DNA from 4 places in the Micromonospora palythoicola genome. Region 2 is predicted to be linked to each of the others. Evidence: riboswitches for the same ligand, from Rfam matches in the RefSeq annotation. Region 2 holds a riboswitch; each other region holds the start of a gene.

The links. A riboswitch is a leader RNA that binds a small molecule or an ion and turns the genes downstream of it on or off. The one in region 2 is predicted to bind cyclic di-AMP.
Region 1: linked by a shared signal. The riboswitch ahead of V5O40_RS06640 (coiled-coil domain-containing protein) and the one ahead of V5O40_RS03575 (NlpC/P60 family protein) in region 2 are both predicted to bind cyclic di-AMP.
Region 3: linked by a shared signal. The riboswitch ahead of V5O40_RS07575 (C39 family peptidase) and the one ahead of V5O40_RS03575 (NlpC/P60 family protein) in region 2 are both predicted to bind cyclic di-AMP.
Region 4: linked by a shared signal. The riboswitch ahead of V5O40_RS05325 (coiled-coil domain-containing protein) and the one ahead of V5O40_RS03575 (NlpC/P60 family protein) in region 2 are both predicted to bind cyclic di-AMP.

What each region holds. Positions count from the first base shown of each region.
Region 1 covers NZ_JBAGKI010000009.1:112,754-119,765, forward strand. Annotated here, with positions in the region: gene V5O40_RS06615 (hypothetical protein) at 209-538, shown strand; gene V5O40_RS06620 (carbonic anhydrase) at 617-1,273, opposite strand; gene V5O40_RS06625 (alpha/beta fold hydrolase) at 1,423-2,346, shown strand; gene V5O40_RS06630 (HelD family protein) at 2,444-4,558, shown strand; gene V5O40_RS06635 (cation diffusion facilitator family transporter) at 4,642-5,559, shown strand; cyclic di-AMP (ydaO/yuaA leader) riboswitch at 5,712-5,843, shown strand; gene V5O40_RS06640 (coiled-coil domain-containing protein) at 5,848-6,951, shown strand.
Region 2 covers NZ_JBAGKI010000005.1:31,293-38,304, forward strand. Annotated here, with positions in the region: gene V5O40_RS03565 (pyridoxamine 5'-phosphate oxidase family protein) at 1-105, opposite strand, end outside; gene dcd (dCTP deaminase) at 183-761, shown strand; gene V5O40_RS03575 (NlpC/P60 family protein) at 774-1,805, opposite strand; cyclic di-AMP (ydaO/yuaA leader) riboswitch at 1,818-1,952, opposite strand; gene V5O40_RS03580 (C40 family peptidase) at 2,146-3,141, opposite strand; gene V5O40_RS03585 ((Fe-S)-binding protein) at 3,410-5,605, opposite strand; gene V5O40_RS03590 (cell division protein CrgA) at 5,885-6,151, opposite strand; gene V5O40_RS03595 (DUF881 domain-containing protein) at 6,376-7,012, shown strand, end outside.
Region 3 covers NZ_JBAGKI010000011.1:99,485-106,496, forward strand. Annotated here, with positions in the region: gene V5O40_RS07550 (DUF4360 domain-containing protein) at 1-648, shown strand, start outside; gene V5O40_RS07555 (class I SAM-dependent methyltransferase) at 758-1,567, opposite strand; gene V5O40_RS07560 (hypothetical protein) at 1,797-1,988, opposite strand; gene V5O40_RS07565 (helix-turn-helix domain-containing protein) at 2,250-3,062, shown strand; gene V5O40_RS07570 (DUF397 domain-containing protein) at 3,053-3,253, shown strand; gene V5O40_RS07575 (C39 family peptidase) at 3,518-4,399, opposite strand; cyclic di-AMP (ydaO/yuaA leader) riboswitch at 4,623-4,763, opposite strand; gene V5O40_RS07580 (hypothetical protein) at 5,041-5,799, opposite strand; gene V5O40_RS07585 (hypothetical protein) at 5,993-6,544, opposite strand; gene V5O40_RS07590 (acyltransferase family protein) at 6,656-7,012, opposite strand, start outside.
Region 4 covers NZ_JBAGKI010000007.1:99,832-106,843, reverse strand. Annotated here, with positions in the region: gene V5O40_RS05350 (heavy metal translocating P-type ATPase) at 1-231, opposite strand, end outside; gene V5O40_RS05345 (hypothetical protein) at 243-1,232, opposite strand; gene V5O40_RS05340 (heavy-metal-associated domain-containing protein) at 1,265-1,474, opposite strand; gene V5O40_RS05335 (metal-sensitive transcriptional regulator) at 1,584-1,880, shown strand; gene V5O40_RS05330 (YibE/F family protein) at 2,156-3,502, shown strand; cyclic di-AMP (ydaO/yuaA leader) riboswitch at 3,669-3,799, shown strand; gene V5O40_RS05325 (coiled-coil domain-containing protein) at 3,804-4,820, shown strand; gene V5O40_RS05320 (carbonic anhydrase) at 4,906-5,604, opposite strand; gene V5O40_RS05315 (helix-turn-helix transcriptional regulator) at 5,804-6,139, shown strand; gene V5O40_RS05310 (hypothetical protein) at 6,237-6,632, shown strand; gene V5O40_RS05305 (hypothetical protein) at 6,871-7,012, shown strand, end outside.

The DNA of each region.
Region 1 (7,012 bases), on a different contig from region 2:
AGGGAATCGGAAAATCCGCCGCCCGGAATACCCGGACAGGTGACCGGGGTTCCACCTCGTGACGCCGCGATGACCAGCCGGCATCGTGGGTCGTGTACAGTTCCATCGGCGGCCTGTGCCGCGTAAGCCTCCGCGGGTCTCGCCTTGACGGCGCCCGCACCAGCCCCCGGACGTTCCGTCCTCCGTACGTCTTGCAAGGAGTACCTCCGTGGCGAGCAACACCTCTAAGACCGCGCGCGCGTCAGTCCGGGCCGGCCAGGCTGGCCAGGGTGGCGCCCTCAGCGTGCTGGGCGAGTTCAAGTACCTCATCCCGCTCAACGGCGGCAAGCACGCCTACGTGCGGAACCTCACCAACGGCAAGACGGCGCACCTGCGCACCGACTCCGAGGCTTTCGTCGAGGAGATCCGGGTGCTGGCCGCCGCCGGGCACGCCGCCAAGATCCGCGCCGAGCTCAACGGTCTCAACGCCGCCCACCCGGGCGACGGCTGGGACGCCACCGAGAAGCGTCTGGTCGAGGCCGGCGTCTTCGAGGCCTGATCGGCCGAGGGCGCGTCGCGCCCGCTCCGTACCACCTGTGCACGCCCGTCGGGTCACCCCCGGCGGGCGTTCACCGTCTCAGGCCCGTTCCGGCGGGTCCAGCAGGGCCACCTCACCGGTGGCGAGGTCGTAGACGGCTCCGGTGACGGCGAGCCGGCCGGCGGCGACCGGCGGGGTCAGCCTGGGGTCGGCGCGCAGCGCGGCCACGGTACGGACCACGTGCCGACGGACGGCCAGCGGCAGCAGGTTCCTCTCGTCCAGCCCCACCTCGGTGACCGCCGGCGCGATCCGGTCGACCAGATGGGCGAGCGCGCCGGCCGGACGCCGGCCGGTACGCAGGGAGTCGATGGTCGCCTGCACCGCGCCGCACCGCTCGTGACCCAGCACCATCACCAGCGGCACGCCCAGCACCTCGACCACGTACTCGATCGAGCCCAGCACCGCCCGATCCAGGACCTGCGCCCCGGTGCGGATGACGCAGATCGATCCGAAGGTCTGGTCGAAGATCGCCTCCAACGGCACCCGCGAGTCGATGCAGCCGAGCACCACGGCGTACGGCTGCTGGTCGCCCGAGGCGGTCGCGGCCGCCGCGGTCACGTCGTGGCCGTGCACCGGTTGCCCGCTGACGAACCGCCGGTTGCCGGCGAGCAGCTCGGCCAGGGCCGCGCGCGGCGTGCCCCCGCGGGCCTGGCCGGCGAGCGCGGAGCCGGCGGGTGTGCCACCCCTGGTTGCCATGCCTCTCAGCCTGGCCGGGTCGTCGCCCCGGCGGAGCCGATCGACGAGATCTTCTCAACACCCCGGTTGGCGTGTTGTCATGACGGGTAGCCGGTGTTACCACCGGGTATCCCCGGTGTTACGCAACCGTGCGCCGTGGGGAGGTGGCAATGCCGGAGCCGACCGAGGTACGGCTGGGCGACGACGTACGCCTGCACGTGGAGACCGCCGGCCCGACCGACGCCGAGGTGACCGCCGTGCTGCTGCACGGCTGGACGCTGGACGGACGCAGTTGGCACCGGCAGCTGGCCGCCATCCGCGAGACGTTCGGCTCGGTCCGGGTGGTCACCTACGACGCGCGTGGGCACGGCCGGTCCAGCTGCATGGCCCTGCCCACGGCCACCCTGGCCCAGCTCGGTGACGACCTGGCCGCGGTGCTGGACAGGGTGGCGCCCACCGGCCCGGTGGTGCTGGTCGGCCACTCGATGGGCGGCATGACGATCATGGAGTACGCGCACCGCCACCCGGACCACTTCTCCCGGCGTACCGCCGGACTGGTCTTCGTCTCCACCACCGCCGAGGGCCACACCCACACCGTCTACGGCCTTTCTCCCCGGATCGCCCGGATCATCCGGCTGGCCGAGACCACCGGCGCGGGAGTCCTCGCCCGCTGCGGCGCCTGGCGACCGCCCCGGGCGCTGCTACGGGCGCTGCGCCCGAGCATCCGGTGGATGCTCTTCGGGGACCGTTGCGACCCCACGGACATCCGGCTGGTCACCTCGGCCGTCGCCCGCGCCTCGCTGCGGTCGATCGGCGGGTTCCGGGCCTCCATCGGCACCCAGCACCGGCTGGACACGCTCACCGCGCTGGCTCACCTGCCGGCCGCGGCACTGGTCGGCGACCGGGACCGGCTCACCCCGCCACCGTGCGCGGAGTCGATCGCCGCAGCGCTGCCGGCCACCGACCTGACCGTCTGCCCCGGCGCCGGACACATGCTGATGATGGAGCGGCCCGAGGAGGTGAACGCCGCCCTGGCCGGCGTGTTGCGCCGGGTTCTGGATGATCTCCCGGCCGGACGGCGCGTCCCCGGCTGACCGCCGACGGCCTCGGCCAAGGTGCCCCTCCGGCCAGGTCGGACGCGGGGCGTAATCTCGTGCGGTTGGTCGGGCGGCGTCACGAGGAGAGCGAGCGGTGGACCAGAGCACCCTGGATCAGGAGATCGCCGCCGAGCAACGGCATCTCGACCGGGTGTACGCGCGACTGGCCGAGCTGCGCCGATCCGCCGTCCGCGCGGAGCGGGAGGGGTACCGGCTCGCCCGGGTCGGCAACTTCGGTGCGCTGGTCGAGCGGGACGCGATGGTCTTCCACGCCGCGCAGCGACGTCACGTGCTCGACGCCGAGTACGAGGGGCTGGTCTTCGGCCGCCTCGACCTGCGGGACGGGCAGACCCTGTACGTCGGGCGACTCGGTATCCGCGACGAGGACGCCACCACTCTGGTGGTGGACTGGCGGGCCCCGGCCGCCGCCGCCTTCTACCAGGCGACGCCGGCCGAGCCGCTCGGCGTCGTCCGGCGCCGCACGATCCAGTCCAGCCGCGAGCGGGTCACCCGGATCGAGGACGACCTGCTGGACCCGGACGCCGCCCCACCGGACATGCCGGTGGTCGGCGACGGCGCGCTGCTGGCCACCCTGTCCCGGACCACCGGTCGCGGCATGCGGGACATCGTGGCCACCATCCAGCGCGAGCAGGACGAGGCGATCCGCTCCCCCGGCTCGGGGGTCACGATCGTCTCCGGTGGCCCGGGCACCGGCAAGACGGCGGTGGCGCTGCATCGCGCGGCGTACCTGCTCTACACCGACCGCAGCCGGTACGCCGGTGGCGGCATCCTGGTGATCGGCCCCTCCTCGGTCTTCGTCGAGTACATCGCCTCGGTGCTGCCGTCGCTCGGTGAGGACACCGCCACCCTGCACTCGCTGGGCACCCTGTTCCCCGGGGTGGTGGCCACCCGCACCGACCCGCCCGACGTGGCGGCGGTCAAGGGTTCGCTGCGGATGCGCCGGGTGCTGGAACGGGCCGCCCGGGACGCGGTGCCCGATGCCCCGCCCGAGCTGCGCCTGCTGTACCGGGGCACGCTGCTGCGGCTGGAGCGGGCCGAGCTGGACGCCATCCGCGAGCGGGCGCTGCCCCGTGGCGCCCGCCGCAACGAGGTGCGTCGGGCGGGCTTCGACGGCGTGCTCGCCGCGCTCTGGGCGCAGGCCCGCCGGCTGGGCATCGCCGGGCTGCCGGAGCAGCGCGCCTTCGAGGACGAGCTGATCGACCGGACCGATTTCCGCGACTTCCTGAAGGCGTGGTGGCCCCGGCTGCATCCGCGGCACGTGCTCGCCTGGTTGGCCGATCCGCAGCGGTTGCGCCGGTACGGCGCGGGACTGCTCTCCGGTGCCGAGATCCGGCTGCTCGGCTCGGCGTACCGGGGGTTGGCCACGGATGGTCCGACCGTCGCCGACGTCGCGCTGCTGGACGAGCTGGACGCGCTGCTCGGCAAACCGATGCGCGCCGCCCGCCCGAAGCGGGACCCGTTCCAGTTGGCCGGTGGGGTACGCGAGCTGAGCACGTTCGCCGACCGGCAGCGGGCTGCCCGGCAGGCCGCTCGGGAGCGCCCCGAGGACTACCGCGACTACGCCCACCTGGTGGTCGACGAGTCCCAGGACGTCTCACCGATGCAGTGGCGGATGGTGGGCCGGCGCGGCCGGTTGGCGTCCTGGACGGTGGTGGGCGACCCGGCGCAGACCGCGTGGACGGGGGATCCGCAGGAGCTGGCCCGGGCCCGTGACCAGGCGCTGGGTCGCCGTCGTCGGCACCGCTTCACCCTCACCACGAACTACCGGAACTCGGCCGAGATCTTCGCGGTGGCGGCGGCCGAGATCCGGCGGGCGTACCCCGATCTCGCGCTGCCCACCGCGGTCCGCTCCACCGGGATCGATCCGGTGCGGCTCGTGGTGCCGGCCCCCGAGTTGGAGGCGACCGTCGTGACGGCCGCCAGCGCCCTGCTCGGCGAGGTGGAGGGCACCGTCGGGGTGATCACCCCGGTGCCCCGACGGGATCAGGTCGCGGCCTGGCTGGGGGCACGTGGCGGCGATCGGTTGCAGGTGGTGACCAGCCTGGAGGCCAAGGGCATGGAGTACGACGGGGTGGTGCTGGTCGCCCCGGCGGAGATCCGGGCGGAGCCCGGCTCCGGTGTCCGTACTCTCTACGTCGCGCTGTCCCGGGCCACCCAGCGGCTGACCACCGTCGACCCGACCGGTTAGCGATCACGAGGCCCGACGATTGCACTCATAGCGATGTTGGCATAGGTCCGTCCCCGGCTCGCCGGACGACGGAAGGTGTCTGGGTGGGTGCCGGCCATGACCACCACCACGCTGCGGTGTCGACCGCCGCGCGCCGCCACTCCGGCCGGCTGTGGGCGGCGTTCGCCCTGCTCGGTGCGCTGACGGTGATCGAGGCGGTCACCGCGTTGCGGACCGGTTCGCTGGCCCTGCTCTCCGACGCCGGACACATGTTCACCGATGTGCTGGGCATCGGGATGGCCCTCGCGGCCGTGGCCGCCACCCGGCGGGCCGACACCGACCCGCAACGCACCTTCGGGCTCTACCGGCTGGAGGTGCTCGCGGCCCTGGCCAACGCGGTACTGCTCTCGGGCGTCGCGGTGTACGTGCTGGTCGAAGCGGTACGTCGCTTCGGAAATCCGCCCGAGGTGCTCGCCGGCCCGGTTCTGGTGGTGGCGGCGCTCGGCCTGCTCGCCAACGTCGCCGCGTTCGCACTGTTGCGTCCGGGTGCGCGGGAGAGCATCAACCTGCGGGGGGCCTACCTGGAGGTGCTGGCGGACCTGCTGGGCTCGCTGGGGGTGATCGCGGCCGCCCTGCTGATCGCGGTGACCGACTGGTGGTGGGCCGATCCGCTGGTGGCGGTCGCGATCGCCGGGTTCATCCTGCCCCGGACCTGGCGCCTGGGCCGGGCGGCGGTACGCATCCTGGTCCAGGCCGCACCGGAACACCTGCAGGTCACCGCCGTGCACGACCGGCTGGCCGCGGTGCCGGGCGTGGCCGGCGTCCACGACCTGCACGTCTGGACGTTGACCTCCGGCATGGAGGTCGCCTCCGCACACCTGACCGTCAGACCGGACGCCGATGTCGGCACCGTCCTGGCGGCGGCCCGTTCGGCGCTGCGCGAGGACTTCCAGATCGACCACGCGACCCTCCAGGTCGAGCCGCGTACCGACCCCGGGGGTTGCGGGGCGGTGCGGTGGTGACCAGGCCAATCGGGTAAAAGTAGGTTGTTGTCCGATTTGCTCTGGTTCACTAGTCAACAACCGAACACCAGCAGTAACAGCAGCTGCACCGGTCACGTGCGCACCGGTAGGCTCTGACCCGGCCATCGCCAGGCGGCACCCACCGGTGCCGGCGGCGGCCGCCGCCTAATCGCCCGCCAGGGCGAACCGGGGAACCATGTTCCTGGGGTGTATCCGCGCCAGCGGTAGGGATCTTCCGTCCCGAACCCGTCAGCTAACCCGGTCGGCGGCTGACGGAAGGACATGTGCATGCCAGCAGTGGCAACGGTAAGACCGGCCGCCCGTACGGCGGCCCTGATCGCCGCCGCGCTCGCCCTCACCCTCGGCGTCGCGCTGGCTCCCTTCTCCCCAGCGACCGCCGCACCGCAGGCGTTGCGGGCGGCGGCACCGGGAGATGTGGACGACGAGGGTGGCACCCCGGCCCTACGGGCCCAGCTGGAGGCTGCCAGCAAGGGCTACCTCGACGCCAAGACCGCGCTCGACCGCTCGGTGAAGCGGCAGAAGAAGCTGGCCGAGCGGCTCAAGACGACCGAGAGCCAGGTCGCCGAGCGCGGTACCAACGTCGCCGAGATCGCCGCTCAGGCGTACCGCACCGGACGGCTGGGTGCCGCTTCGGCGCTGCTCAACAGCGGGTCACCGGCCGGTTTCATGGATCGGGCGGCGGCGCTGGACGCGGTGGCCGCGAACGAGGACCGCGCGCTGCGGGAACTCCAGACCGCCCGGGACGAGGTCAGCGCCACCAAGCAGGCCCTGGACGCGGAGATCCAGGAGCAGCGCAAGCAGGTGGCCGTGATGGCCAAGCGCAAGGACCAGGCCGAGCGGGCGTTGACCGTGGCCATCGAGCGGGACGAGGCGGCCGAGCGGGCCAGGGCCGCCGAACGGGCCGCCCGGTCACCGTCGCGTAGCGGCGGGTCGAGCCCCACCGCCAAGCCGGCTCCGCGCAACTCCGACGGGTCGTGGCCCTCGGAGTCGTGCAGCGTCAACGACCCCACCCCGGCCAACGGCTGCATCACCCCACGCACCCTGCACGCGTTGAAGCAGGCCAAGTCGGCCGGCTTCACCCGGTACGTCTCCTGCTACCGCTCCGGCGGCTCCGGCGAGCACCCGAAGGGTCGGGCCTGCGACTTCGCGGCCCAGAAGAACGGCTTCGGCGGGGACGCCACCGGCGGTGACCGCTCGTACGGCAACAACCTGGCGGCGTACTTCGTCAACAACGCCGACCGGCTCGCGGTGCTCTACGTGATCTGGTACAGGCAGATCTGGTTGCCCAGCAGCGGCTGGAAGTCGTACAGCGGTGCCCGTGGTGACCCGTCCAGCGACCACACCAACCACGTCCACCTGTCGGTGTACTGACCTCCTCGTCGCGGGGGGGGGGGCGCGCCGGGCGGCGCGGGGGCCACCGCGGGGGGGGGGG
Region 2 (7,012 bases):
GACCGTGGCCAGGTAGCCGAAGCCCGGGCCGTACTGCTGCATGAGAAGGCGGATCCCGCTGGCGAGTCGAGGCTCGTCAGCGGCGAATTCGGACCAGGAAGCCATGCCGACATCCTATCGAACACACGTTCGAAGCGGGTAGTCCGACACGCGTGTCGCATACCGGCAGCTATGGTGTGGCGATGCTGCTCTCCGACCGCGACCTGGTCTCCGAGATCAAGGCGGGCACCCTGGCGCTCGAACCGTTCGAGCCCACTCTGGTGCAGCCCTCCAGCATCGACGTGCGTCTGGACAAACTCTTCCGGGTCTTCAACAACCACCTCTACACCCACATCGACCCGGCCACCCGGCAGGACGACCTCACCTCGGCCGTCGAGGTGCCCGACGGCCAGGCGTTCGTGCTGCACCCGGGCGAGTTCGTACTCGCCTCCACGCTCGAGGTCATCTCGCTGGGCGACCAGCTCGCCGGCCGCCTCGAAGGCAAGTCCAGCCTGGGACGACTCGGCCTGCTCACCCACTCCACCGCCGGCTTCATCGACCCCGGCTTCTCCGGTCACGTCACCCTGGAACTGTCCAACGTGGCAAACCTGCCGATCACCCTCTGGCCCGGGATGAAGATCGGGCAGCTCTGCATCTTCCGGCTCTCCTCACCGGCCGAGCACCCGTACGGTTCGGCCGTCTACGGCTCCCGCTACCAGGGTCAGCGCGGCCCGACGCCCAGTCGTGCCTGGCAGAGCTGGCGCACCTGGCCCACCCGCTGACACCGGCGATCCTCAGCCGGGCCGGCCGAAGCTGTGCACCGGGCTGCTGTCCAGCCGCTTCATCTTGACCGGTTGACCCGCCCGGGAGGCGTGCACCACCCAGCCGTCGCCGACGTACATCCCGACATGGTGCAGGTCCCGGTAGTAGAAGACCAGGTCGCCGGGGCGCAGCGCGCCACGACTCACCGCCTCGGTGACCCGACGCTGCCGCGCCGCGTTGTGCGGCAGCGCGACACCGGCCCGCGACCACGCGGCCAACGTCAGCCCGGAACAGTCGTACGCGTCGGGCCCCTCGGCGCCCCAGGAGTACGGCTTGCCGATCTGGGCGCAGGCGAAGGTCACGGCCTCGCCGGCCGCTCCGCCCGGGTAGCTGGCCGGACAGGGCGCCGGCCGTAGCGGGCCACCACCACCCTTCCCGTACGCCCGCAGCCGGAGCCGCTGCAACCTGTCGATCTCGGCGTCGATCTGTCGCCGCCGCTCGGCGAGATCGGCCTCGGTGCGGGTCAGCTCGCCGATCGTGCGGTCCAGGCCGGCCTTGGTCTCGGCGAGTTCGTCGCGCAGGTCGCTCGCGTGCCGCACGTCCTGCTGCTGCACGCGGGCGTACCGGTCGAGCAGGCCGAGCTGCTCGACCACCTCGCCCGGCGACCGGCTACCGAGCAGCGTGTTGACGACCCGGACGTGTTCGCCCTTGTAGGCGCGGGCAGCGAGCTTGCCGACCCGGTCCATGGCCTCGTCCACCTGGCGTTGCAGCGGTGCCATCCGGGCGGCCAGCGCGTCCGCCTCCCGCCGCTTGCCGGCCAGGTCCTGCCGGGTCGCGTTGTGCTGCTCGATGACGGGTTCGAGCCGATTCCAGTCCTCGTCGATCTGGCGCTCGATGTCGGCGACCGTGGGCTCGGCCCGGGCCTGCGTCGCGCCACCGACAAGCATCACGGCGGTCGCGGCCAGGCCGGCGAGAATGCAGCGGTACCAGCTGGAACGCGGCGGGACCGCCGATCGGCCGGGCCATGCCGGCGACGACGGTGGCCGCGGTGCATGATCTGCCACCGGGCTCAGCACTCCTTCTTCCGCTACCGCCTACCGGGTTAGCTGACGGGTTCGGGCGGGAAGGGACGCCCTACCGTGACCGTCACGGATTCACCCCAGGTACCTGGTTCCCCGGCTCGCTCACGAGCGATTCGGCGGTGTCGGACCGTTACCGCCCGGGCTGGGCGGACCTGCCAGCGGCCGACGGTTGCCCAGCGTAGGGACGACCGGCGTCGATACGCAACAGAGCCGCACCATCACTGTGGGTGCTGACATCTGACAATGACGAAGGCCCCCGTCGGCTTGACCGGGGGCCCTCGGGCGTTCCTGGGCGACCGCTCAGGCGGCGGCCGATGGTGGCTCAGCCGGGTCGGCGGAAGCCGGCGAGCGGCATGGTCGTGATTGGCGAGACGTTGACCGGCTTACCGGCCCGCGCCGCGTGCACCATCTGGTTGTTGCCCAGATACAGCCCCACGTGGTGCAGATCGCTGAAGAAGAAGACCAGATCACCCGGGCGGGCGTCGGAGCGGGAGATCGCCTTACCCTCGTTCCACTGTGCGCCGGTGAAGTGGGTCAGCGAGATGCCGGCCGCCCGGTAGGCGTACTGGGTTAGACCGGAGCAGTCGAACGAGTTGGGCCCGGTGGCACCCCAAACATACGGCTTACCGACCTGGGCGCAGGCGGTCCGGATCGCCGTTCGGGCGGCCTCGCTGACCACACCGTTGATGGTCGGGCAGTTGGTCGTCTTGACCGTGGTCACCGGCAGCGACTTCTCCAGCCGCTTGATCTCGGCGTCGATCTGCTTCTTCTTCGCCGCCAGCTGCTTCTGCTTCGCCTCCTGGTCGACGATCAGGGCGTCGAGCTTGGCCTTCTGGTCGTCGTACTTCTTGCGGATCTTCATGACGCCTTCGAGCTCGCGGCGCTCCTGCGAGGCGAGCCGGTCGAGGAAGGCCATCTGCTCGCCGAGCTCGTTCGGCTTCGAGTTGAGCAGCACGACACCGATCTCCTTGGACGGGCCGGTGATGTAGTACCGGGAGGCGAGGTCGGCCACCCGGTTCATCGCCAGCTCGGTCTCCAGGGCCAGCGGCTCGATCTTCTTCTCCAGGCTCTTCGACTTCTGCCTGTTGACCCGCAGCTGGGAGCGCACCTTGTTGTACTGCTCGATGGTGGGCTCCAGCTTCTGCCACTGCTTGTCGATCTGGGCCTCGATCTCCTCGACCGAGGGCTCGGCGTACGCGGGGGCGGCGAGCAGGCCGGCACCGACCGCGGCGGCGGCTACCAGGACGACCAGCCCGCGGGCGGCCCTACGCAGGCCACCCGGACGGGATCGTCCCGGCGCACGACGATGGAGGGGCATGGTTGCCACCGGCAGCGTCTCCTTTGCAACCGACCACCGGGCGTCCCGCGAGAGGTAAGTGGCGGGATCCGACGACCCATGGCGGTCGGTGCCCCACATTAGGGAACGGTAGGTGGGGAATCAAGGCGACCAACGGCTCATTCACCTTTGCGCGACGGTACGCACACTATGGGTGTCGGCCGATTCGTTATAGTCACGTACGCCAATACAAAACCGGGCGGGGCGGCACTGGATAGGGGTGCCGCCCCGCCCGGTGCGTCCGGGCCGGTCAGCCGGTCACCGGCGTGGTCTCCTCGGCGCCGCCGACCTGCTCGGGCTTGACCGAGCGGAGCAGTACGCTGGCCACGTCGATGACCTCGACCTGTTCTCCGGCACCCTTGCCGTTCACCCCGTCGGTGAGCATCGTCGAACAGAACGGACAACCGACGGCGACCGTCCTCGCCCCGGTGGACATGGCCTCCTCGACCCGGTCCACGTTGATCCGCTTGCCGATGCGCTCCTCCATCCACATGCGGGCACCACCCGCACCGCAGCAGAAGGAGCGCTCGCTGTTACGCGGCATCTCGGTCAGCTCACCCTCGATCGCGCTGCCGAGCACCTCGCGCGGCGGAGTGAAGACCCGGTTGTGCCGGCCCAGGTAACACGGGTCGTGGTAGGTGACGCCGCCGTCGACCGGCTGCACCGGGGTGAGCTTGCCGGTGGCGACCAGGTGGGCCAGCAACTGGGTGTGGTGCACCACCTCGAACTCGCCGCCCAGCTGGCCGTACTCGTTGCCCAGGGTGTTGAAGCAGTGCGGGCAGGTTGCGACGATCTTGCGCTTGGCCTTCTCCCGGCCCTCGAACGCCTCATTCAGGGTTTCGACGTTCTGCTGGGCCAGCATCTGGAAGACGAACTCGTTGCCGATCCGGCGGGCCGGGTCGCCGGAGCAGGTCTCCCCCTCGCCGAGGATGGCGAACGAGACGCCGGCCTCGTTGAGCAGGGTCGCGACGGCCCGGGTGGTCTTCTTCGCCCGGTCCTCGAACGCACCGGCACAGCCCACCCAGAACAGGTACTCGAAGTCCTCGGTCTCACCGACCCGGGGCACCTCGAAGTCGAGGCCCTTGGTCCAGTCCTCCCGGGTGTTCTGCGGCGCGCCCCACGGGTTGCCCTTGTTCTCCAGGTTGCGCAGCATCACGCCGGCCTCGGAGGGGAAGCTGGACTCGATGAGCACCTGGTAGCGGCGCATGTCGACGATGTGGTCGACGTGCTCGATGTCGACCGGGCACTGCTCGACGCAGGCACCGCAGGTGGTGCAGGACCAGAGCACGTCGGGGTCGATGACCCCGCCGGACTCGGCGTCGCCGATCAGCGGCTTCTCCGCCTCGGCGAGGGCCAGCACGTCGACGTGGGCGAGTTGCGCGGCGGTGGCCTTCTCCTCACCGGTGAGGTCCTTGCCGCCGCCGGCCAGCAGGTAGGGCGCCTTGGCGTACGCGTGGTCACGCAGGCTGAGCACCAGCAGCTTCGGCGACAGCGGCTTTCCGGTGTTCCACGCCGGGCACTGTGACTGGCAGCGACCGCACTCGGTGCAGGTGCTGAAGTCCAGCAGCCCCTTCCAGGTGAACTGCTCGACCTGGGCGACGCCGAACTGGTCCTTTTCCGGGTCCGCCTCCTCGAAGTCGAGCGGCTTGCCGTCGCTCATCATCGGCCGGAGCGCGCCGAGACCGGAGCCGGCCGCGCCGGGCCTGCGCTTGAAGAAGATGTTGGGGAAGGCGAGGAAACGGTGCCACGCGACACCCATCGTCACGTTCAGCGAGATCACGATGACCCAGACCATCGAGATCGAGATCTTGATGAGCGCGGCGACGCTGACGCCGGACTCCCAGCCGGGCAGCGCGGCGCCGACCGCGTGACTGAGCGGGGTGGCCCAGGTGGGGTACTCGAAGTGGTCGGTGGCCACCTTGAAGCCCCGGATCAGAAAACCCATCACCAGTACGGCGAGGACGACCGCCTCGACGAAGTAGCCCTGCCACATGGTGGAGCCGGTGAACCGTGACCGGCGTCCCGCCCGGTTCGGCCGGTTCGCCAGCCGGATCGCGATCAGGACGCCGATTCCGACCACGCCCAGGATGCCGATCCACTCGGTGACCAGCCCGTAGAGCGTCCAACCGCCGATCAGCGGCAGCCCACCCGTTGGCGACACCACCTCGAAGTACGCCTCGAGCACCAGCAGCGACAGCACGATGAAGCCGACCATCACGAACCAGTGCGCCGCGCCCACCACGCTCCAGCGGAGCATCCGGGTGTGCCCGGCGGTCTCCGCCAGCATGGTCCTGGTGCGGCTGATCTTGTCACCGGAACGGGTGGGATCGGGCTGACCCAGCCGGATGACGGCCACCATCTTCGAGACCGCGCGTACCGCAAGCCACACCGCAACGGCGGTGATGGCGGCCGCGAGGATCGTGGTGACGATCTGGACGCTGCCCATCGAGTTGGCCTCCCGGTCTGCTGCCTGTCGACGGCTCGGCGACCGGGGGCGTCGGTGCGGTCGTCGACCCAACGCCGCCGCACCTCGACCCGATCGGTCGATGACCTCGCTCCGCTCGGTCATGCAGTGCAGCCTACGCGCAAGGTTACCCAGCAGTAACGTGAGTCATCTCGCACCCGGGGCCACGCCGCCCTTGGCACACCTTAGGAGGCCGGCGGCACCGCCGCTCGGGCGGGCCGCCGGTGGTGGTGCCGGGCAGTCACGGCTTCGAGCTGCGGGTCAGCGCCAGCGGGAGAGCACGATCAGGGAGGCGACCATCGCGCCGAACCCGACCGCCAGGTTCCAGTACCCCAGCTCCATGACCGGGTACTCCTGCTCGGAGAGGTAGTAGACCACCAGCCAGCCGATGCCGAAGACGATCAGCGACACCGCCAGAACCGGCAGCCACACCGGGCTGGGCTTGTTGGTTGCCGCGGTCGTCGCCGTCGGGCGGACGTCCGTGGGCGGGGTGTACACCTTCTTCTTGCGGACCTGAGACTTGGGCACGACGCTCTCCAGAGGGGTTACGACCTCGTCCGGCCTGACAACCGGGCGCGAGGGCGACGGTCCATGGCCAATAATGTTCGACAGCTAGCGTAGTCCGGAAGACCCGTCCGATCCACGAATGAGGTGAGACCGGTACCGGGCAGCACCGGAAAACGGACGCAGGACGACCGGCGCCGCGCCCCGCACCGGGTAGCGTCGGAGCGGAAGAGCAGGGGGACTGGCCCGTGGAGTACACGTCCGGCGCAGCGTCGTGGCAGAAGGCGCTGCGACGACTCGTCGCCGGGTTGCTGCCTCGGCGGCCACGTCAGCGCCGCCCGTTCTGGTCGGTCGGCGTGCCGCTGATCGCCCTGGCGGCGGGCCTGCTGTTCACCACGACGGCCACCACGGCGGGCGGCACCGCCCTGCGGGAGGACCGCCGACCCCAACTGACCGAGCTGATCGAGGATCGCCGCGCGCAGGTGGCGGCGAACGAGCAGCGCGCCGCCACGCTGCGCGGCGAGGTGGAGAGCCGGACGGCCGTCCTGGCCAACTCGGACGGCCCGATCCGGGAACAGCAGCAGCGGGCCGACGCCAACCGGGCCGAGGCCGGCTTCACCGCCCTCACCGGCCCCGGTCTGACCGTCGAGCTCAACGACGCGCCACAGTTGAGCAACCTGCCCGAAGGGGCCTCCAACGACGACCTGGTCGTCCATCAGGGCGACGTGCAGGCGGTGGTCAACGCGCTCTGGGCCGGTGGTGCCGAGGCGATGTCAATCATGAACGTGCGCGTCCTGGCGACCAGCGCGGTACGCTGCGTGGGTAACACCCTGCTGTTGCACGGGCGGGTGTACTCCCCACCTTTCAAGATCGTAGCAATTGGCG
Region 3 (7,012 bases), on a different contig from region 2:
ACCAAGAACCTCGTCGGCGCGAGAACCGCGATCTTCGCCGTACTCGGCACGGTTCTCGCGTTGTCCCTGTCCGCACCGGCGCACGCCGCCCCGGCCGGTTCCACGGCTGCCCCCGACAGCGAGATCACCGTCGAGGTGGTGGCGGCCAACGGCTCCGGCTGTTCGCCCGGCACCGCCCGCGTGGTGGCCCATCCCGACAACACCGGCTTCCGGATCCGGTACTACGACTTCGTCGCGACCGCCGGCCGGGGCGTCGAGGTCACCGAGAGCCGGAAGAACTGTCAGCTCGGCGTGCTCGTCAACGTGCCGGCCGGCTGGACCATCGCCGTCGCCGCCGCCGACTACCGGGGGCGGGCCCGGATCCCCACCGGCGCGACCGGTCGCCAGCGGACGAGCTACTACTGGCAGGGCTCGTCCGAGACCAGCCGCACCGATGCGACCTTCACCGGCCCCTACAACGGTTTCTGGGGCACCTCGGACGTCGCCCCCGTGCTGGTCTACACGCCCTGCGGACAACAGCGGGTGCTCAACGTCAACACCGAGTTGAGAGTGGATCCGGGTACGGCCGGCTCGAACGTCAGCATGTCCATGACGACGACCGAGGGCGACGTCGACACCCTGTTCAACCTCAAGTGGGAACGCTGCTGAACTGCTGATCCGGCTGCGTCACCACGCCGAGCCACCCGGCGGCGGGCGCGGGCGAACGACCCGCCCCGCCGCCCTGGTTACCTGAGCGGAAACGGGCGCGGCAGATACGTCAGTCGAGGCGTACGGCGACCTGGAGGGTGTTCAGGTAGTGCTTGCGTATCGTCCCGGCCGGACGGGCGGCGATCAGCTGCCGGATCCCGGCGAAGAGGGTTCGCCGCTGCCAGGGCTCGGCGGCGATGTGATTGGAGTACGTGGACAGCACCGCCAGGTACTCGTCGGCGGTGTAGTCGCGACTCCAGACGTAGCGGTGCACGGTCGGGCCGGCGAAGAACCCGCTGCCCGCCATCGCCGCCGCATCGGGGGCCGTGATCGCCTCGGGTGGCTGCGGACCGCCCAGCCCGTCACCCATGCCCACCTCGGCGTAGATCCGCTGGACCTGCCGGAAGAAGTCGTCGCCACCCGCCGGTGACACGTGCTCGGTGGCCACGATCGCCAGGTGCCCGCCGGGACGCAGCAGCTCGGCCGCCCGACGGTAGGCGACCGCCGGGTCCAGCCAGTGCCACGCCGTGGCGGCGAAGACCAGGTCGAACGGCACGCTCTCGTCAGCTTCCCACCGCTCGAAGGGCGACACCACCACGCGCACGTCGCCCTGGCCGGCGAGGACCCGACGCGCCACGGTGGCCAGTTCCCGTCCCGGCTCCAGGCCGACTACCTGCCAGCCACGCGCCAGCAGACCACGGGTGGCCTTACCGGTGCCGGTACCGAGCTCCAGCACCCGGGCCGGCCCGGTCGACAGGCCGGTCGTCTCGGCCAGGTCGGCGAACAACGCCTCCGGGTAGCCCGGCCGGGCCTGCTCGTACAGCTCGGCGGCGGTGTCGAACGTCGTGGCCAGCCCCACGTAGGGCCCCTGCTTACCCATGGCTCCCCCGCACACGTCTCGAAACGTCGAGGCCGATGTCACCCTGATCGTCGCATCCCACAGCCGTCGTGCCGACCCATGTCCCTCAGCCGCCACCCCTACTCGCCACCCCCACCCATCGATCGCCCCCACCGTCCGCTCCGGGGACCGATTCCCCGAGATCTTGGACAGAATCCGTTCGCGAAAGACGGAAACTGTCCAAGATTTCGCGTGCTGGCAGCGGGGGTCGCTAGGCGGGTTGGTGGCGGCAGCACCACATCGGCCGTAACGGGGTGTGCGGCACCTCGCCGCCACAGGCGTACGGACGCTGGGGACGTGGACCCCGCTCGGGAGCGAACAGTCGGCTGGTGATCGCGCCCGGGCCGGCGGCGGTCACCAGCGGTGCCCCGGCGAGTACACCGGCAGCAACGTCGTCGGGCACAGGTACCAGGCAACCCGGGTACGCACATCGACCTCCCAGTCAGCGATCGGAGGGGCCGCCCGGACGCGGGGGAAGGCGCACGGGCGACCCCGGGGACAGAACCACCCCGCCCTGTGGATGGGAGCGGCCCCGTTGCGTGACAGTCTGGTGAGGACGGCACTACGGTCGGAAGGCATCGACGCTGGCCACGGTGGGGTCCGGGTGCCCCGATCCGGCCCTGGGCGGCCCCTTGGCGATCTTGACAGACCCGGTGGAGGGGACATGGAACGCGAGCAGCCTTCCGACCTGCATGAGTTGATCCGCGCGCAGCTTCGCCGGCTGCGTACTGCCGCGGGCATGAACCAGGAGGAGTTCGGTAGGCGGACGAACTATTCGGCGTCCCTGGTGTCCGCTGTGGAGGTGGGCACCCGCCCCCTCGACCGGCCGTACGCGAAGCGGGCGGACGAGGTGCTGGAGACCGGGGGCATGTTCGAGGAGTTGCTGCGCACCGCCGAGGTGCTGCGCCAACCCGCGTGGTTCCTGCCCTACCTGGAGGCGGAACGCAACGCCCGGCAGCTCCGCTGTTACCAGCCGACGCTGGTGCCGGGCCTGCTCCAGACCGAGCGCTACGCCCGCGCGGTGATCCGGACCGACGCCGCGCTGACCGAGGCGGGGGTGGAGCGTCGGCTGGCCAACCGGATGGCCCGGCAGACGGTGCTGGAGCAGGACGACCCGCCGCAACTCGTCGCGGTGATCGACGAGGTGGTGCTGCGGCGGGTCGACGAGGACCTGAAGGACGTGCTGGTCGAGCAGGTGCACCACCTGATGGCGCTGGCCACCCGGCCCAACATCAGCGTGCACCTGGTGCCCACCGGCATCGCCATGCACATCGGACTGACCGGCCCCTTCATCCTGGCGCGGGGCGCGGACGGCGGCTGGGTGGGTAATCTCGAAACTCAACTCGGCGGCGTCCTGGTCGACAAGGACGACGACCTGAGTGACCTGCTGTCCCGGTGGGAGACGGTACGCAACGAGGCACTGTCCGGCCGCCAGTCGATCGAGCGCATGAAGGATGTTGTGAAGCCATGGATCTGAACGGCGCGACCTGGCGCAAGTCCACCCGCAGCGGCGCCGGCGGTGGCGACTGCGTGGAGGTCGCCGACAACCTGCCCGGCGTCGTGCTGGTCCGCGACACCAAGAACCGCGACGCCGCCACGCTGGTCTTCACCCCGGCCGCCTGGGCGAGCTTCGTCGGCCTGGCGAAGCAGCACCGCACGCACGCCTGACGAGCCCGAACTTCGTCGCCCCGGCGACACCGCACCGCACGCACGCCGGACGAACCCCGAGCCACGTCGACCCGACGACACGGGCACGACGCACGCCTGACGAGACCCGAGTCACGTCGACCCGTCGACACAGCTCGACCCACGCCTGACGAAACCCGAGCCACGTCGACCCCACAACGCAGCACGACCCACCGCTCGACGTACCCGAAACGGAAGCCCTCGGCCAGCGGGCCGAGGGCTTCCGGGTGCGGCGGAACGATGCGATCAGGCCGAGTAGCCGCGGGTGGCGGCCCAGTTGGCCAGGTCGATGGTGCTGAGCCAGTACGACGGGTAGGAGGCGTCGGCCGAGTCGGCGATCTTCACCAGCCGGCCGGAGTCGTCGTAGCCGACCACGGCGATGTAGTGGCCGCCGGGGAAGGAGTGCCAGCGGCCGTCGGTGTCGGTGACGGAGCCGGCGACGTTCACCACGACGCCCCGCCCGTCGGTGACGGCGGCGACGACGTCCGCCTGGAGCTGGTCCATCTGGGCCGGGGTGGCCGCACCGCCACGGATCATCGTGGTCTCGTACGGGTCGCCCTTGACGACGGCGTTGAGGACGCGGGTGGTGTCCTCGGCCGAGTTGGTGCCGGCGAACGTGGTGCCGAGCTGGCTGGCCAGGGCGTCCTGGCTGCGCGCGACACCGGCGGCGCTCAGCGCGTTACGCACCGCGGCGGGACCGCAGTAGTAGCCGTTGATCTGGGCCTGGTGGTCGTAGTCCAGAACCTTCGAGGCGGGCGGCTTCGGTGCCGCTTTCTTGCTGGTCAGGTCCGGGTCCGGGGTGGCCGAGCTGGGCTTCGGCGACGGCGAGGCGGCGGCGCTTGCCGGTGCCGGACTGGCCGGCGCGGCGCTTGCCGGCGCGGCGCTGCTCGGCGCGGCGGTGGCCGGCGCGACCTGCGCCTGGCTCGGCGCGGCCACCGTGTCGCCGCGTAGTTCGGCGGCGGTGGTGGCCCGCGTGGGGGCCGGGGTGTTCCCGGTGCCGGCCAGGGCGGCGCCGGTGCCGGTGGCCAGGACGAGCGCCACGGCGGATCCGGCAACGAGCTGATAGGGGCGTTCGCTGACCAGCCGGCGGAGCCGGCGGGTGAGGGCGTGCTTCACTGATTCCTCCACGGGCTGAGGGGAGAACGGCGCACCGGCTCCGGCGGTCGGGTCGGCGACGGGACGCCGACGACCACCCGGGTGAGCGGGACAGACCGTTCAGGGGTACGCCCGGCGGGCCGGGCGGTGGCGATGACCGGGGTCAGCTCGCGGCGGTCGGGCCGGCGAGCACGGGCACCGCGGTGCCGTGAAGGTGGGGGAACGGGGAGATCACATCGGACTGCACGAGGGTTGGTACTCCTTCCGTCACCGCCGACCGGGTTAGCTGACGGATTCGGGCGGGAAGTCGCCCTACCGCGGGCCGAGGCTCGCGGATTCACCCCAGTGGTGCAGTGGGTCCCCGGTTCGTGAGTTCACGATTGAGCGGGTCGGTACGGCGTCGCTTCCTGCGATCGGTTACCGCACCGGACGCGCTGACACTACTGGCCGGTCACCTTGAAGCCAACCCGCTCTGACCTGCTTAAACATGATCGGGCGGGGCAATTTTCGGGTATCCGGGAACTGGCGTCGTTCAATGGGACCGACCGCATTCCGGGTACCAACGGGTGACAACCGGACGGCAGGGAGAAAACTCGACGGGGATTACTGCGGCAAACGTCTCACCTACGAACAGTGACCGAATTTCGAACCAATGTGACCCGGCTCACGGAATTTCAGCCGAGCCGAGCCGGACGCCAACGCGGGACCAGGTCGGACCGCTCGACGACGGCGCGTCCGGACGCGGGCGCTCGGTTCGGTCGGAGCCGCGCGGCGGCCGCGTACGCCTCGGCGGAGAGGCTGCGGGCCGCCTCGGTGGCCAGTTCCGCCGCCCGCCACAGGTCACGCTCCCGCTCGGCGGCCGATCGATAGGCGGCCAGGCGGTTGTCGCGTACCACCCGGGCGATGACGGCCTCCTGCTCGGCCGGGTGACGTCGGGGATCCCAGCCGGACCGGTGCGCCAGTACGTCGGTGAGCTGCCGGACGGTCAGGTCACCGCGCCAGTGGGCAGCCATCGCGGCCCGGTGCAGCCAGCGCTCCCGAGCCGCGTACTCGGCCGGGGTGCGCGGGGTGCGCGGGGCCGGCAGTCCGGTGACACCGGCCAGCCGACGGGCGGCGGCCTCCGCCTCGTCGTACGCGACCCAGGCGCGGTCCAGCTCCCCCTGGGCCACCCGCCACGCCGTGCGCCGCCGCTCGGCGTTCTGGCCGGCGCCGGCTGCCGCGACCGCCACCTCCCCGGCGTATCGGCGCAGGTCGGTCTCCTCGGCCGCGGCGCGGAGCGCGTCCCGGTCGGTGGTCTTCTCCACCGGTCCGGACGGCTCCGGGCGGGCGACCAGCACGGTGAGCACGCCCAGCGCGAGCACCAGCAGGACCGACCAGATGGCGGCGGCGCGCGGCACGTCGATCAGGAACTGGTAGAGAACGGTTTTCTCCATGTCGGCACCTCAGGGACATCGGTACGGCGAAGGTGGTCGTACCGGCAGCGGACGGCGTTGCGGCGCGGTTGCCGGGGTTCGGGCGGGCGGTGCCGCCGGTCGTGGCGCGCACCGACGGCGCGATCGGCGGCAACGGGCTGGCCCGTGCTCGGCGCGGGTGCGCGGCGCGGAGGCGACGAAGGGGTCGCCAGGATCAGGCGTGCGGTGGGGCGCGGGCGACCCGGACACCCGCCACCGGAGCCGCCGGCCCCCGCGTGACGCCGGCGGTGCCGCTGCCGAGCGCCGTCAGCCCGGGCTGGCCACCGGCCGCCGGCGGCGTCGCGGGCATCGCCGACCCGGCGGAGTCAGCGGCGTCCCGCGCGCTCGGCGACCCGGACGCCTCCGCCGCGTCACCGGCGCGCGGCCCGGCCGACGACGCGGACGCCCCGGCCAGGTCGGCGTCACCGGCACCGCGCACGGTCGGCATCGCCAGGCCGACCCGGTCGAGACCGGTCGCCAGGTCGAGGCTGGCCACCAGGTCGAGACCGTTCGCCAGGTCGAAACCGGCCAGGTCGGGGGGTGCGGCGACGTCGCGGGCCAGGTCACGCGCGACGGCGGCGGCCTCGGCCGGCGATGCGACGGGGGGCCGGTCGGGCAGTGCCCAGGCGCCGAGGGTGAAGGCGGCGGCGACCGCGAGCCCGGTCAGCAGCCGCGCGGCCCAGCGCGCCAACCACCACAGCGGACGGGCGGGCGCGGCGGGAAGCACCTCGTCACGCTACCGCCACCGACGGCCCGCACGCACCGGTCACCGGGCGTGTCGTACCGTCCGGCGCGTCGGGTACGTACGCCTATTTGCGCAGGTCAGCCCGCCGGCCGCCTACCGTCCCTGCTGGACGGAGCGGCCCTGCCCCGGGCCGGTGGCGAGGTCCGCATCGCCGTCACCGGACACCCGCTGGCGCGGCAGCCCGTCCACGACCGGTCCGCCCGGCGGACCGGATCGCGGGACACCGTTCGACTCCGTGACTCGCGCCGTGCCACCGGACGTCGCGGACCACCCGCCATCCGGCGTCGCGGGCCCGCCGTCCTGCGGGCCGGGTCGTGGTGGCCGGGACGGGGCCAGGAGACGCATCATCGGCTGCTCCACGTACCGCTGCAACAGCGCGGCCAGTCCCAGGGTGAGCAGCAGGAATCCGATCACCGCGACCGGGCCCCACCAGCCGGGCAGGCCGGTGCC
Region 4 (7,012 bases), on a different contig from region 2:
CAGGCTGGCCTGGTAGCCGGTCTTCTCGACCGTGGCGACCAGGTCGTCCGGGGTGACCGGGGCGGCGTAGGAGACCGTCGCCTTCTCGGTGGCGTAGTTGACGGTGGCCCGTACGCCGTCCATCCGGTTGAGCTTCTTCTCGATCCGGGCGGCGCAGGACGCGCAGGTCATCCCGCCGATGGCCAGCTCGATCAGGTGCGGCGCGGCGGTCAGGGGTCGGCTCGTGCTCATGGTTCGTCCCGTCAGTCGTGCCCGTGCCCGGGGCTGCCGTGCCCGTCCTCGGGACCGGGGGTGGCGTGCCCGTCGGTCGGCGCTGCGGCACCGCCCGGGTCACCGACCCGCACCGTGAACTCGGCGGTATGCACCACGCCCCGGTGCCGGAAGTCGAGGTAGAGCCGGTACGCCCCGGCCGAGGGGAACTCGGTGGCGAAGCTGACCCGAGGTCCGGAGGCGGTCCGCCCGTCTCCCGGGGTGCCCTCGGGGTGTACGTGCAGGTAGGCCAGGTCGCCCCGGCGCAGCGCGACCAGGTGACCGTACGCGCCGAGATACGGCTCCAGATCGGTCACCGGCGTGCCGTCGCGGCTGACGGTGAGCGTCAGCGTGGTGGGGTGCCCGGGCCGTGGGGTGCCGGCGAGGGTGACCGTGTAACCGTCGACGGTGGCGCTGCTCGCCGGAGCGGGCAGCTCACGCTCGGTCAACGTCCCGGGGACGGTCACGTCGACGCCGAGCGTCATGGGGTCACCGCCGGTCTGGGTGAAGTCCGCGAAGGCCCGCCACACACCCGGGGAGTCCAGCGGCGAGGCGATCCGCCAGGTACCGTCTCCGGCCAGCTCCGGATGCACGTGCCGGAAGCCGGACAGGTCGCGGCGGGCCACGATGAGGTGCATCCGTTCGTCGTGGCTGACGTCGAATCCGGTCACCGGCCGGCCGTCGGGGCCGGTGATCCGGAACGCGAACTCACCCGGCGGCGCGTCGACCGGCACCAGGGTGTAGCCACGGTCGGAGACGAGCAGGCCGCCGGGCAGGTGCCCAGCCTCCCCTTCCCCGACCGTCCCCGCCGCTCGCCCGGTGTCGCCCTGGGCGCGGACGTCGCCCCCGTGACCGGTGCCCGCACTGTCGTGGTCGGCGGCGAGCACGTTCACCGGGCCGGTCAGCTGCCCCACCCCGTACGCCGCGCCGAAGACCGCCGCCAGGCCGAGCGCGAAGCCGCTCAGCTTCGTCGCCGTGTTCATGGTCGACTCCTCGGTTCCGCCTGTCGGCCGGCTCAGACGCCGACCAGCTCGTATCCGGCCTCGTCCACGGCGGCACGCACCGCGTCGCCGGAGAGCGGTTGGTCGCTGGTGACGGTCACCTGACCGGTGGCCAGGTCGACCTGGACGTCGCTGACTCCCTCGATCGCACCGAGCTCGGTGCTGACCGCGTTGACACAGTGCCCGCAGGTCATGCCCTGCACCTGGTACGTCGTGCTGACCATGCGACTCTCCTCACCAGTTCGCCAGGGTGGGCCACCACCCGATACCCACCGGGGGTATCTCCGGCATCGACCGTACCATACCCCCTGGGGGTAGGTTATTCTTGTCGGCATGAGCACACCCGCGCCGGTCCGTGGCTACACCGCCAGCAAGGACCAACTCCTGGCCCGGTTGCGCCGCGTGGAGGGCCAGGTGCGCGGCATCGAGAAGATGGTCGACGACGATCGCTACTGCATCGACGTGCTCACCCAGATCTCCGCCATCCAGGCCGCGCTGGACAAGGTCGCCCTCGGCCTGCTCGACGGGCACGCCCGGCACTGCATGCACGAAGGTGCCGCCGAGGGGCGCGCCGACGAGATGGCGTCCGAGATGATGGCCGCCGTGGGCCGGCTCATGAAGCGCGGCTGACCCGACCCGCCGACATACCCTCGCGAGCGGCGTCGGGAGGTCGGGCTGGTTACCATTCGCACACGATGGCCAGCCGAAATCCGTGCCGCGCGGCCCGAGGTCGCTGGCGGGCACCCGCCCCCGCCGCCGTCGCGAACCCCTCCCCAGCTCACGGTACGCAGCCGCCCCGCCACCTTCCGGCCATTCGGGCTGCCCCTCGACACGGTCCTCCGGCGGCACTGAACCGTCTCGCCCATCGACACGTACTCAGCCCTGGAATCGTTGGGAGACACTGAATGGGCGCCGACCACACCCGTTCCGCTCCGCCCACCCCGCCCGGGGTGCGGCGGATCCTCGTCGTGACGGTGGTGCCCCTCTTCCTCGCCACCCTGGTCGCCGCGATCGTGCTCTGGCCCCGGGACGCCCCACGTCCCGAGGCCACCGACGACGCCCCCCGCTACCACGGCACGGTCACCCGGGTGGTGAGCGAGCCCTGCCCGTCCAACCCGGCAGTGCCCGAGGGCACCCCGACAACCGCGGCGGGCCCCTGCGGCACGGTCACCGTGCGGGTGCAGACCGGCCCGGACGCCGGCCAGGAGGTGCAGACGCCCATCCCGGCCGGGCCGGGGGCACCCCGCGTCGACGTCGGCGACGACATCATCCTGGTCTCGCTCATCGACCCGGAGGATCCGTCGATCAGCACCTACAACATCGCCGAACACCAGCGCGGCAAGCCGCTGGTGTGGCTGGCCGTGCTCTTCGCCGCCGCCATCGTCGCCTTCGGGCGGCTACGGGGCCTGGCGGCGCTGGGCGGCCTGGCGGCCAGCTTCGCGATCCTGCTGACCTTCGTGCTGCCCGGCATCAGCGCCGGCCGGCCGCCGCTCGCGGTCGCCATCGTCGGCGCCTCGTTGATCATGTTCGTGGTGCTGTATCTGACCCACGGCATCTCCGCGCAGACCTCGGTGGCCGTGCTCGGCACGCTCGCCAGTCTGGTCCTCACCGGGCTGCTCGGGCTGGCCGCCACCGGGGCCACCCACCTGACCGGATTCGGCAGCGAGGACGCCACCACCCTGTCCATGTTCCGGGGGGATGTCGACCTGCACGGCCTGCTGCTGGCCGGCATCATCATCGGCTCGCTGGGCGTGCTCGACGACGTCACGGTCACCCAGGCCGCCGCGGTCAACGAACTGCGTCACGCCAACCCGAACCTCTCCCGCCGGGAGCTGTACCGCTCGGCCACCCGGGTCGGGCGGGCCCACATCGCCTCGGTGGTGAACACCATCGTGCTGGCGTACGCCGGGGCCTCGCTGCCACTGCTGCTCCTGCTGACCGCGGACTCCCGCGCGCTGGGCCAGATCGTGACCAGCGAGTTCCTCACCACGGAGATCGTCCGCAGCGTGGTGGCCACGCTCGGGCTGATCGCCGCGGTGCCGCTGACCACGGCGCTGGCGGCGGTCGTCACCACCGCCGGACGCGGCGAGGCCGGTGCCCGCACCGGTGAACCCACCCCCCTGGTCCCCCGGCCGGCGACGGACCGGGCCGAGGCGCTCCGCGCCCTGAGCACCCCACCCACCCGAAACACGTCCCCCGCCACCCCCTCGGGGTGGCCCGACCCGGACAGGAGCACGGACACCACATGGTGACACTCCTCAACGTGACCGCCCCTGCCGATGCGGCTCGAAACCGTGTCGCTGGTCACTCAAAGCGATTACGAAATGACGCATCTAGTCGGGTTCGGGGCGTAGAAGCACAGATGGACTGTCGGGTAACCTCACTGCCGGTCACCGCCGAAGGCGCGCAGCGGCGCCTGCGGTGCCACCGCCCAATCGCCCTCAGGCGAGCCGGGGACCCAGGTAGGTGGGGTGAATCCGCGAAAGCGGTAGGGGCCACTTCCGTCCCGAACCCGTCAGCTAACCCGGTCGGCGGTCGATGGAAGGGAAAACAGTGACGGCACCCCTACGCCGCTGGTTGACACCCGTGGTGGCCGTGTTCGCCGCGTTCGCCGTGTTCGCCGGCCCGATGCCGGCCACGGCCGCACCGAACGACCCCAAACCGGCGGAGCACGACGACGACCCGCCGATGCTCAACGATCTGATCGAGGCGACCACCCGGGACTACTCCAAGGCCAAGGCCAAGCTGGAGAAGTCCAAGAAGCGCCAGCTCCAGCTGGCGGTCGAGGTCCGTGCCGCGCAGGCCGACCTGGACGCGCTCGCTCCCCAGGTCGCCGAGATCGCCACCCAGTCCTACCGGACCGGCCGGGTCGGCGCGATCGCCATGTTGTTGCAGAGCGGCGCACCGGACTCGTTCATCAACCGGGCCTCGGCGCTCGACGAGCTGAACCTGGTGAACGACAAGAAGCTGGGCGAGGTCAACGCGATAAAGCTCCGCGCCGAGCAGGCCAAGCTCGCGCTCGACGCCGAGGTGCGCGAGCAGAAGAAGCTGACCAACGACATGGCGCGCAAGAAGAGCGAGGCGGAGAAGTCCCTCCGGCTGGTCGGCGGCGTCGGCCTGACCGGCGGACTGGTGGACGCCACCTCGCCGGTGGCCCGGATCGGGCCGAACCGCTCCTCGGACGGCGGGTGGAAGCCCGAGTCGTGCAGTCAGAACGACCCCACCACGTCGGGCTGCATCACGCCCCGGACGCTGCACATGTACAAGGAGGTCAAGCGGGCCGGGTTCAACCGGTTCGTCGGCTGCTTCCGGCCGGGTGACAAGTTCGAGCACCCCAAGGGTCGGGCCTGTGACTGGTCGTTGCAGAACAGCGGCTTCAGCCCGTGGCACAACAACGACACCCGGATCTACGGCAACAACCTGGCGGCCTTCCTGGTCCGCAACGCCGACCGGCTGGGCGTCTACTACGTGATCTGGAACCGCCAGATCTGGTTCGCGGCGACGGAACGCTGGAGTTCCTACAGCGGCCCGTCCAACCACACCGACCACGTGCACGTGTCACTGCTCTGATCGCCCGGCGCGACGCACCGAGGGCCGTTCCGCCAACCGTGGCGGAACGGCCCTCGTCGTTCCGGACGTCGTCGTCGGTCGCGGATCAGGGCGCGGTCGCCATCGCGCCGGCCAGTTCGGCGGGTTCCGCGGCGACCGCCCGCACCTCACCGGCGGCCAGTCGGTACGACATGCCGACCACCGCGCACCGCCCGGCAGCCACCTCCGCCGCGAGGGTCGCCGACGAGTCCAGCATCGTCTCGACGGTTCGCGCGATGTGGATGTCCACGATCTCGTCCAGCTCCTGCACCCCGGCGTCCTGCGCTCGGCGTAGGCTCGGCACCACCGCGTCGACCACGGCACCCAGATGCCCCGGGGGCGTGGTGTCGGTGGCCAGTGCCTCGCGGGCCGCCTGGACGGCACCGCACGAGTCGTGGCCCAGCACCACCACCAGCGGCGTGCCCAGCACGGCCACCGCGTACTCCACGCTGCCCAGCACCTCCGGCCCGACGGTGTGCCCGGCGGTGCGGACCACGAAGAGGTCGCCCAGCCCGCGATCGAAGATGATCTCGGCGGCGAGCCGGGAGTCGGAGCAGCCGACGATCACCGCGAAGGGATGCTGCCCGGTCGCGACGGCGGCCCGACGCCCGGCGTCCTGATTGGGATGCCGCAGCGCGTCGGTGACGAATCGGTGGTTGCCGGCGAGCAGTTCGGCGAGGGCGCGCTGCGGGGCACCGGCATGATCCGCGCTGAGCGCCTCGCGGTCCGGCCCTGGTTGCGGACCGGGCGTTCCGGGTCGACTCATCCAGCTGCACCTCATCTCTGGGAGGAATGCCTGGTCATCCCGGCCGACGCTGGTCACGGGCTGCCATCACGGTCACACGCGGCATAACGCACGTCAACCTATACGTGATATGTATTTCATGCATCAGTCGACGCTTGCGCTCGGCCGGGCCGATGTCGGCGACGGCGCGAGCCGAGGTAGCCGAACGGCAGGTCATACGATGGCGGACATGGCGAGCACTGACGCACGGGAAAACGCGCGGAACTGGACCTTTCTCACGAACCACGCGCACGTCCTGCTCGCCATCGCCCGTAACCCCACCGCCCGGCTACGGGACGTCGCGACCGAGGTCGGCGTCACGGAGCGTGCCGCCCAGGCGATCGTCGCCGACCTGGAGGCCGGCGGCTACCTGCACCGCACCCGGGTGGGGCGGCGCAACGAGTACACCCTGAACCCCGCCGGACGGTTCCGTCACCCGGCGGAGGCCGACCACGAGGTCGGCGACCTGCTGGCCCTCTTCACCAAGGAACAGGCCACCGGCACCGCCGAGGGGTGAGTCGACGGCCCTCCTGATCGGACGACGTGGCGTGCTTCACCCACCCCGGACGAACGCGGCGCTGCGATCCCACCGAAGGCGGGATAGGTTGGGTGCCGTGCCGTCTCCCGCGTTCGCCCGTCCACTGTGGCCGGCGACGCTGCGCGCACTGCGCGAGCTGACCCGACTGGCGCTGGCGTCACTGGTGCTCGCCGTCGGCCTCGGCGGGGCCGTCGCGGCCGATCCGCCGGCCAGGGCCACCGCAGTGTCACCACCGACCGCCACCGTCGCCCTCGGCTCGCCGTCCACCGCGATGCCGGCCATCCGGCCCACCGTCGAGCCCGTGCGGGCGGCCGACGCCGGCCAGTGGCGAGAGCCGGCCACCAGTGCTCCGGTCCGGCCCGCAGGCACCGACGGCACATCCGCTGCCGCCGCCCGGGTCGGTCACCCCGTTGCCCCGGTGCCCGCCGTTCGCGCGGGCGAATCGACCCGACGCGGCCCACCCACCGGCTGACCGACGGCGGTCCGGCCGACCGATCGAGCAGGTGACGCCGCCGCGCTGGCCAGACGCCAGGCGGATCCAGGCGACCAGCCGACTCACCGCGTCACTGCCACGGTGATGCCGGGACCATCCCGGCGAGCCCGATCCGGCCGGCCCGGAACGGCATCAGCCGCGTCCCGGGCAACTGCCCCGCCGTCACGACCCGCGTCCACCACAGTCGACGACTCATCCCGACCGCGAGGTGTTGATGATGCGTACCGCCCTGTCCTCCGTCCTGCTCGACGCGCCCCGGGCCGCGGCCATCTGGCTGGGCCTGCTCGGCGTGGTGACCCTCGCCGTCACCGGCCTGCTGCTACGACCCCGGCTCTTCCGCTTCGACGCCGGCGTCCGCA